Regions from separate parts of the Mesobacillus jeotgali genome, predicted to be linked through region 3. Evidence: riboswitches for the same ligand, from Rfam matches in the RefSeq annotation. Region 3 holds a riboswitch; each other region holds the start of a gene.
What was found. A riboswitch is a leader RNA that binds a small molecule or an ion and turns the genes downstream of it on or off. The one in region 3 is predicted to bind S-adenosylmethionine.

Region 1: another riboswitch for S-adenosylmethionine. It lies ahead of FOF60_RS10090 (LLM class flavin-dependent oxidoreductase); the one in region 3 lies ahead of FOF60_RS04855 (sugar ABC transporter substrate-binding protein).
Region 2: another riboswitch for S-adenosylmethionine. It lies ahead of FOF60_RS20830 (O-acetylhomoserine aminocarboxypropyltransferase/cysteine synthase family protein); the one in region 3 lies ahead of FOF60_RS04855 (sugar ABC transporter substrate-binding protein).

What each region holds. Positions count from the first base shown of each region.
Region 1 covers NZ_CP109811.1:2,014,024-2,017,303, reverse strand. Annotated here, with positions in the region: gene FOF60_RS10095 (ATP-grasp domain-containing protein) at 1-152, opposite strand, end outside; gene FOF60_RS10090 (LLM class flavin-dependent oxidoreductase) at 181-1,230, opposite strand; SAM riboswitch class I at 1,373-1,478, opposite strand; gene FOF60_RS10085 (LL-diaminopimelate aminotransferase) at 1,561-2,742, opposite strand; gene clpP (ATP-dependent Clp endopeptidase proteolytic subunit ClpP) at 3,088-3,280, opposite strand, start outside.
Region 2 covers NZ_CP109811.1:4,059,849-4,063,128, reverse strand. Annotated here, with positions in the region: gene FOF60_RS20840 (MFS transporter) at 1-1,170, shown strand, start outside; gene FOF60_RS20835 (hypothetical protein) at 1,354-1,710, shown strand; SAM riboswitch class I at 1,781-1,884, shown strand; gene FOF60_RS20830 (O-acetylhomoserine aminocarboxypropyltransferase/cysteine synthase family protein) at 1,961-3,277, shown strand.
Region 3 covers NZ_CP109811.1:973,483-976,762, forward strand. Annotated here, with positions in the region: gene FOF60_RS04850 (dynamin family protein) at 1-1,469, shown strand, start outside; SAM riboswitch class I at 1,618-1,724, shown strand; gene FOF60_RS04855 (sugar ABC transporter substrate-binding protein) at 1,827-2,924, shown strand; partial or broken gene FOF60_RS24545 (ATP-binding cassette domain-containing protein) at 3,172-3,280, shown strand, end outside.

The DNA of each region.
Region 1 (3,280 bases), 1.0 Mb from region 3:
CTATAAAAAATACCTTCTGGCGGTTCCTTCGATAAATCCAGCAGGCCTTCGTCCAAATGCCATTCCTCAAAAGGTATGCCCAGCTCCTCCAGCCGCTTTGTTAAATGGATGGTCCATTCGCTATTTTCATGAATGATGTATACTTTACTCAATTTCTTCCTCTCCTTAGTTTAAGATAGATTATACAATCGCTTGCTTTCTTTTTGCCTCAACGAGCGGCATTACCAGCTTTGCGAAACGTTCCATTTCCTCGAGCTGCGGCGAGAATTGCAGTAATAGTAATCCTAAACCGGCTTCTTCGTACTGTAAAATCCGCTCGGCGATTTGTTCTGGTGTCCCTACTAAATTTGGCCGCAGTCCACGGTTTGATACCGAGTAATCCTGAAGCTGGATTTGCTGTTCAAGCTGGGATTTGCTTGTGAAATCCTTAAAACCCGCATAGGCACTTGATTCTTTAACTGTCGTGATGCGTTCCAATTCTGCAAATGCCTCTTCTTCAGTTTCGCGGCAAATGACATAGGCAGCCATTCCGAACTCCGACAGTTCTGGATTTAACGTAGCCGCTCTGCGATTTTTCATATCGGTTATTTTCTGTTCAATTTCCTCTACTGTTCCGCCATGCATGACATAGGCATCACATTTTTCAACAATGGTCTGTTTCCCCTTTGGACTTTCCCCGCCGGCATACAGAATCGGATTTGGACGCTGTACTGGTTTCGGAAACAGCTTCGTATTCTTGAGCTGATAAAACTTCCCTTCATAAGAGAAGCTATCTTCACTCCAAAGTCCCTTGAGTACATCAATGAACTCCGTAGTCCGCTCATATCTTTCATCATGTTCGGTAAAAATCCCGCCGTACTGACGCGCTTCTTCCTCCCACCACGCAGATACAACATTAAGGGTAAATCGCCCGTTGCTGATTTGGTCTATGTTTGCCGCCATCTTTGCTGTGACTGCAGGATTGTGGAAACCTGGCCTAACAGCAGACATGATCTCGATTTTTTCAGTAACAGAAGCCAAAGTGGCAGCTGTTGTCCAGGCTTCTAGGGAGTCATGCTCGGGGCCTTTGATATCATTAAGATACAATTCTGCGATTAAAGTAGTTGAGTAGCCCCACTCTTCTGCTGACTGAATCACCTGCTTTGCATAATCAAAGGTAGGCGGCATGTTTTCATCCTCAACATTCCTTAACCATCCGCCAAATATCGGCAGCCAAAATCCATACTTCATCACAATCTCTCCTCTGCTCATTTAAACTCAACTTAACCAACCCGATAAGTTGGTTTTATTAGAAAAACACTAGAGACTTATAAATAAGCCTCCTAAACACAAAAAGCTCCCTTCTTGAAGAAGAGAGCCATATAATACTCTCTTCTCATCTTTCAGACAAAATTGTCCGCAGGAATTGGCACAGTATTCTTTCAGAACCTGTTGCCGAGGTTTCGCAGGGCCTTTCCCTCCACCTCTCTTGATAAGAAGACATCATGTATTAAATTTTAGTTTAATAAAGTGATAATATTCTAAATTCAAACAAAAGTCAATTCGTTTATCGAAATATTTTTATATTTCAACCGGAAACCCTGAGAGAAATTTATTTACCCGCTGTGATGCCTCTATTAGTCTTTCTGGAGGCTGAACCATAGCGATTCTGACGTACCCTTCGCCTTGTTTGCCAAAAGCATCACCAGGAACGACGGCAATCCCTTCTTCATCAATTAGCTTGAAGGCAAAATCGCGGGATTTCCAGCCTGCAGGAATTTTAGCCCACACAAACATCGTTGCCGGAGAATTAGCCACTTCCCATCCGCTGTCCCGAAATCCAGATACCAAAGCATCCCGCCGCGCTTCATACTGCTTTAACTGATCTTTCAGGAAAGAATAATCAGAAGTAAGTGCTGCAATCGCTGCTTTTTGGATTGGGTAAAAGATGCCGTAATCGATATGTGATTTAAAGGAAGCAAGAATATTGATAACCTGTGAGTTTCCAGCAACGTAGCCTATGCGGCAGCCTGCCATATTGAAAGTTTTAGAGAGTGAATTGAACTCTACACCAACTTCCTTTGCACCAGGTACGGATAAGAAACTGATTTGCGGGTTCTTATCATAAACCAATTCAGAATAGGCGAAATCATGTACGACCAGGATATTATGTACTTTGGCAAATTCGATTACCTGTTCAAAAAAACTGGTGTCAGCAAGTGCAGTGACAGGATTACCCGGATAGCTTAAGATCATCATCTTTGTTTTTTGTAAAATTTCCAGAGGAATCTCATTAAGTTGAGGCAGGAATTTATTTTCCTCCAGCAAAGGCATAGGATAAATCGTTCCGCCTGCGATGGTAACGCTCGCTTCATAGATTGGATACCCTGGATCAGGAACAAGTACATAATCACCAGGATCAATAATTGCAGTTGCAAGATGTGCAAGCCCATCCTGCGAGCCCATCAGCTGCAGGACTTCGCTTTCTGCTTCCAGTTCAACCGAATAACGCTGATGGTAAAAATATTTTACCGCCTCGTTAAATTCACTAATTCCCTTAAGTGTATATCCATACTTCCCCGGATCCACCGAATGCTTAGCAAGTTCCTCCATGACAAAAGCAGGCGGTCCAAAATCCGGACTCCCAATACTCAGGTCAATCACATCTTTTCCATTCATCAAGGCCGCCTGCTTACGGTCAACCACTTCCTGAAAAATACTGGATGTCATTTTTCTAATCTTTTCTGATCCGTAGATTTTCATGGACATTCCCCTTTACTGTTCATTCATTCATGATGTTTTCGTTGAGGTTGATTCATCTGAATTTTTAAAATATAAATTCGATTATAGCAGTTTCGTTTGATCAGTTCTAGAAAAAAATAAAAATGAGCACGTATGCCCACTTACCAGTATTTGATTATGCTTTCTTTTGCGGATAATACCAGTTAGCGAAGATTTTATACCAGTTTAATCATTTTTAATACCAGTTGAAAGCCTTTTAATATCAGTTAACAACGATTTAATACCAGTTGGGAATTTTGGGTATCCGGATATGTTAGAACCGCAATAAACAGGCAAACAAAAAGAGCTGCCCAGGGCAGCTCTCTACTAAGTTCGTGTGATTATTTTGTCGATGATTCCATATCCAAGCGCCTCCTCGGCACTCATGAAATAATCCCGGTCAGTATCCTTTGCGATTTTTTCCACTGGCTGCCCTGTTCTCTCGGATATAATCTGATTCACATGATCTCGCAGCTTCAGAATTCGTTTGGCTGAAATTTCGATCTCCGTTGCCTGGCCC
Region 2 (3,280 bases), 1.7 Mb from region 3:
GGGATTTTCATGGTCATCTATAACTTTTACATTAGGGAGTTAGGCTATAATGAACTTGTAAACGGAAAGGTCATAGCCATGACCTCGCTGGCAACTGCTCTCGTTCTTATCCCTGCAGGCATCCTTAGTGATAAAGCAGGGAGGAAAAAGCTGATGCTCTATGGAGCAATCGGAACAGGATTGATTTTATTCACCCGGAGCATCGTTGAGAGTCAGTCACTATTAATTGTTTTTGCATTTGGAACAGGACTTGCTTCCGCATTTATCCAGGTGTCGATTATTCCGTGGCTGGCGGAGAATTCGAAGCCTGAACAACGCGTACATTTATTCAGTATTCACTTTGCGGTGATGACGGGTGCCAACGTAATTGGAAGTCTTTTGGGTGGTATCCTCACAGACTTATTCGGCATGATCGCACCTGGACTTGAAAGTATCAGATATACATTGATCATTGGTTCGTTCTTGTTTTTAGCAGCTCTGATTCCGGTTATGAAATTGAAGGAAGACCGGCCAAACCGCATATCGGCTAGCGATATGAAAGGGAAAACAAAAGGAATCTTCCACAAAGCCAGTTTCAAAATCATTCTGCTGTTTGCCGTTGCACAATTGATGATAGGCTTTGGAGCGGGATTGGTCATTCCATATTTGAACCTCTATTTTGCGGATCGGTTCATGGCCTCTAATTCATTGATTGGCCTGGTTATTTCACTGGGTCAGGGAGCCACAGCTGTAGCGATGATCATCGGGCCTATGGTAGTCCGCAGGCTTGGGGAAGTGAAGGCAGTGGTCGTGTTGCAGCTTCTGTCGCTTCCGTTTTTGCTGCTGACAGCGTACACCCAGAGTTTTTGGCTGGCAGCTCTAGGCTTTTTATTCCGTCAGGCACTAATGAACGCGGGCAATCCAATCCAGATGTCGTTAATGATGTCGAAGGTTGATGATTCCATGAAGGGTTTGGCCAACTCTGTGAATCAAATGGTGTTTAATCTCGGCTGGGCTGTTATGGGGCCGGTATCGACTGGGATCGTCTTGAAATACGGTTCCTATTGGGGATATGCAACAGTATTTACTATCACTGCTGGTCTGTATTTAGTTGGATCAACTTATTTCTTCGTAGTCTTCAAAACGATGGATAAGCCAAAATCCGGCATAGTGAATACAAAAACGGCTTAATTACTGTATTTCTTTGGATTTATTTCTCGGGAAATGAAAGACAATGCCGAAATATCACACGGTATTGTCTTTTTTTATGTTATTCACGATGTTAATTCAATTTTCATCGAATTATTTGTCGAAGGATTTCTACAGGTTTTCCCCTAATTACAAGGAATATGTAATATGAGGGAGTTGATCGGAATGCAAGAACGAATAGACAGGTTTGTGAATGAGATTCCCAACAAAGAGCATATTCAGCAGCTAGTGACAAAACTGGATTTAATCTTAAAAATAGAGGCAGACGATAACACCTACTACGTGTCTTTTAAGGATGGCAAGGTTGCCTGGTGTGATTCCTGCATGGATATGGGAAAAACTGCAACGCTGTCTGGCAGGGGTGCCTATTTTGAGCACTTATTTGATGGGAATCTTAAATTGCTGCAGGGGATAAAAATGAATTATTTTACAACTGATTGTTCTTTTCGCGCCCAATTGGTACTGGAATCGTTATTTTACCTTGCAAGACCACTTCCTGTATATAAATTTATATCTGAATAGTCTAAATATATTGACTGGTAAATTGTGACGTGATATTATCACTTTAACGCAGTAAAAACAGAATTGAATATTCTTATCCAGAGAGGCGGAGGGACTGGCCCCATGAAGCCCGGCAACCGGTTGTGAAAACACGGTGCTAATTCCAGCAGAGTTTTTGCTCTGAAAAGATAAGGAGAGATGATAAATGACCCTCTTCTTAGGAAGAGGGTTTTTGTTTTTTAGACAAATTATTTAGATTGGAGAGATGGAGATGGCTAATGAGCAAAAGAGTTACAGGATTGAAACGCTGGGGGTACACGGCGGCCAGTCACCAGACCCGGTGACCGGAGCAAGGGCTGTACCGATTTATTCGAGCAATGCATTCCAATTTGAAAATACAGAACATGCAGCAGATTTATTTGCACTTAAAGAACCGGGTTATATTTACTCAAGGATACATAATCCGACTGTTACTGCCCTGGAAGAAAAAGTGGCTTTGCTTGAAGGCGGTGTAGGTGCGCTCGCTTTATCGAGCGGGATGTCTGCCATCACGATGGCCATCCTGAACATTGCGCATGCGGGCGATGAAATTGTTGCTGCCGCTAATCTATATGGTGGCACCTACAATCTATTTGCTGTCACCCTGCCGAAGTATGGAATAAAAGTCCACCTGGTTGATTCCGCTGATCCTGAAAATTTCCGAAGGGCAATAACTCCGAAAACCAAAGCAGTCTATGCAGAAACGATCGGCAATCCGAGTCTCAGGATCCTGGATATTGAAGCTGTTGCCGAAGTTGCCCACGAAGCAGGTGTGCCGCTGATCATCGATAACACTTTTGCGACACCATATCTTTGCCGGCCAATTGACCATGGAGCTGATATCGTCATCCACTCGGCAACCAAGTGGCTGTTAGGGAACGGGACAGTCATGGGCGGGATTATTGTGGATGGAGGAAAGTTCGATTGGAGTTCAGCTAAATTCCCAGGCTTTAATGAGCCGGACTCCAGCTATCATAACATTGTCTATAGTGAAGCAATCGGAGCTGCCGCATATATCGTTAAGGCAAGAGTCCAGCTTTTGCGTGACCTGGGACCGGCAATCAGTCCGCAGAGCGCCTTCCAATTTAACCTTGGCATCGAAACTTTACATGTACGCATGAAGGAGCATATCGCCAATACACGAAAAATTGTAGATTACCTAGAGTCTCATCCTGCTGTTACCTGGGTAAGCTATCCTGGCCATGAGTCTCATCCTGATAAAAACCTCGCAGACCGCTACCTTCCAAAGGGAGCCGGGTCAGTAGTTATTTTTGGGATTGAAGGCGGCAGGGAAGCCGGAGCAAAGCTGATCAACTCACTAGAATTATGGTCCCATGTCGCAAATGTCGGCGATGCTAAAAGCCTGATCATCCATCCTGCAAGCACAACCCATCAGCAGCTGGATTCAGAAGGCCTTAAAGCAGCTGGGGTTCCTGAGGATTTAATCCGCCTTTCCGTCGGGATTGAAAATGTGGAAGATATCATTGAAGACCTGGAGCAGGCGATCGAAAAAGCGACCGGAGTACCTGGAGTCCCTGCTGGAATTTAAAAT
Region 3 (3,280 bases):
CGGCCGTCCGCCAAATCATGGATATTGAGGACTTCAAGGAAAGTGCAGGAATTCGCCGACAGAACCATAAAAATGAAACGATCATAGATTTCAGAGCTGAGTTCGCGTTCCTGCGCGACCATGAACTGGCACTGATTGATACTCCTGGAGTCAATCGCAATAACTATGACAATCACCCGTTGTACAATTACCTGAGGTTTGCAGATAGCTTGCTTTTCGTGCTCAACGCAAATGATCCTTTTACGGAAAAAGAAAGAGAAATCCTCTCGAAGATTTCAGAGTACTTCCCGCAGCTTCCAATACACTTCCTGTTGAATAAAATAGATTCAATCTACAGTCAGCAGGAGGCAGTAGAAGTTTTTGACCAAACATGGGCTGAAATCAGCCAATACTATCCTGACGCAAAAATGTTTGCTTTCTCGGCTAATTATGACAAAGGAAAGCAGCTGAGAGACTTCTCTGAATTTATTAAAACGAACAACAGGTCTGTCGACATCGAGCAGGAGCGCACAGCAAAACTGCAATTCTTTGTCAGAAGGGCCATCACGTATCTGCTTGATAAACGGATTGAAATTGAGAATAACCATATGGAAACAATCAACTGGAACGAAGAAATGGTAAGTAAGCTGAACGGTGCCATCAATCAGCTGGGAGACATTGAAGAAGAGAAATCGAAGTCCATTCAGAAGTCATATCGTAAAATCAAGGATGAAACCCGTGCGGAAATCATTGAAAGAATCCCGGAAATCCTGCGCAGTTGTTCTGAATTGGTGACGGAGGACAGCGATTTCGGAAAAATCCATGCTGAAATGGATGAAGCAATGAACAAGAAGATTAGGGAATACCTTGATGAAACTGTTTTGCCGAAATTCCATGAAGATTTGCAGGGCTGGATTCAACATTCCAAGGATGAATTCGATCATAGCCAAAACTACTTGAATGAAATGGCCGAGGGCTTTAACTCGATGTATGGAGAGGAACGGATCAGTCTGGATTGTGATTTCAGGGTGCTTGATGACTGGCGCCGCGATGCAAGCCGGATGACGAACGGTGTACACTATGAAAATGTCAACATCATGAACCGCCCGACACCGCAGCAGTTCTTCCTGAAAAGCGCAGGTAAGCTGCTTGGCGTGCTGCCGCAAAACAATGCGATGCTTTATAACCGATACAAAACCTATCTGGAGTCGGAAGACTATTATGATATCGGCGTAACCATCGCGAAAAGATTCCTGCAGCAATTCGAGATTTTTGAGAAGTCGATTGAACGAGATGTGAACCTGTTCTTCAAAAATCCATTCATTGTACTGGAAGAAGCAGTAGAAGAAGCCAAATCGGAAATCGATTATGGTAAGACCGAACTTGAAAAAATGAGAATCAACCCAGAACTGTACCGCGACCCATTGACACTGTACGAAGTAAAGCTCCGACAGTTTGAATGGATGACAGCTGCAGGAAGAGGGGAATAGAAAAAGGAAGATTCCGATTTGGAGTCTTCCTTTTTGTTTGGTACGGAAAAAAGAATATAATTAAATTTTCATAATAATATTGACAATATGAGTATAGGAGTTTAAAGTAAAATTTATCGATTTGCAACATTAACTCAATAAAGAAATTCTCTTATCAAGAGTGGCAGAGGGACTGGCCCTGTGACGCCCAGCAACCGTTCCAATGGAATTGGTGCTAAATCCTGCAAAACAATTTTTTGTTTTGAAAGATAAGAGAGGAATCCGACTTTGCATTTTATTGCGTTTGAAACCTCTCTTTTCTGGAGAGGTTTTTTTATTTGTTTTAGTTACGCAGATCAATCAAAGGGGGAGAATCAAATGAAAAAAGGAATTAAAAAAGTATTTTTAGGTGCAGTTGCTTCTGCACTGCTGCTGACAGGATGCGGCGGCGGAGAGACGAAAACGGCCAGCGGTCCTGTGGAAGGCGTTCCGGAGCGATTTGCAAAAGGTGAGGAAGTCAAAATCAAAGTCATCCGCAAGATTGGCGGAGATGACCATACAGCGCAATTTTTAGCCGGAGCGAAAGCAGAAGGAGAAGCGCTCGGCTTTAAGGTAGACGTCTTCACGGCAAATGGTGATACAGCCAAATTCCATGACGCAATCAATCAGGGGCTGCAGCAGGATTATGATGGATTCATCATTTCCCATGGAGATGATGCAGCAACTGTAGATGATGTGAAAAAATTAGTTGAAAAAGGCAAAAGCGTCATAACTTTCGATTCAAATCCGGATCTGGCGCAGGTAGAGGGAGTCACGCTCACATCCCAGGATGATGAGGCTCTCGCAACGCAGGTACTAGACCAGCTTGTGAAGGACCAACATGGAGAAGCGAATATCGTTTACCTCTGGGTTGATGGCTTCCCGCCAATGGTCAGAAGAAATAAAGTTTACCAGGAAACTCTGAAGGCAAACCCGGGAATCAAAGAGGTTGAGAGATTCGGAGTGGCCGCTGCCGATACAAGTGTCCAGACGCAGAATGCTGTGGCCGCGATGCTCAACAAGCATCCAAAAGGGGAAATTAACGCGATTTTCGCAACGTGGGACGCGTTTGCAATCGGAGCTGCTCGTGCCATTAAGGAAGCTGGCCGCGAGGAAATCAAGATTTACGGAATTGATGTTTCCAATGCTGATCTTCAGGAAATCCAGGGAGAAGGCAGCCCATGGAAATATACTGCCGCTGTTGATCCAAAGCTGATAGGAGAAGTGAATATGAGATTGCTGGCGAAAAAGCTTGCCGGCGAGGAAACACCAGCAACCTATGATCTAGAAGCATCACTGATTTCCCAGGAAGAGCTGCAGCAGTCAAAAAATCCAGTAAACATGGTCAATCTGGCTGAAATCATCGAAGGCTGGGGCGAATCAGACGCATTTCTGGAAGATTGGATGCAGAAATTGAAGGATCACTATAAGAAATAACAATAATAATGATTGGTTGATAAGTTTTATAGCGAAAAAATAATTTTTATAGCGACTTTTTCAGTTATATAGCGATTTTCTTGATTTTATAGCGATTTTTCCGATTTTATAGCGAAAATCTCATTTTTATAGCGAACTGGAAATTCCACGCGATTTTTTCCAGTTCAGCGAACAAAGCAGGCACTCTCAAAAAAAGAGTGTCTGTTTTCCAGATTGATAGGGAGGAGGAACCCGGATGAAACTTCAAATGAACAACATCAGTATTGATTTTCCGGGGGTGCGTGCGCTGAACGAAGTTAATTTCAGTACAGAAACGGGCAGCATCCATGCGTTGATCGGCGCAAATGGCGCGGGTA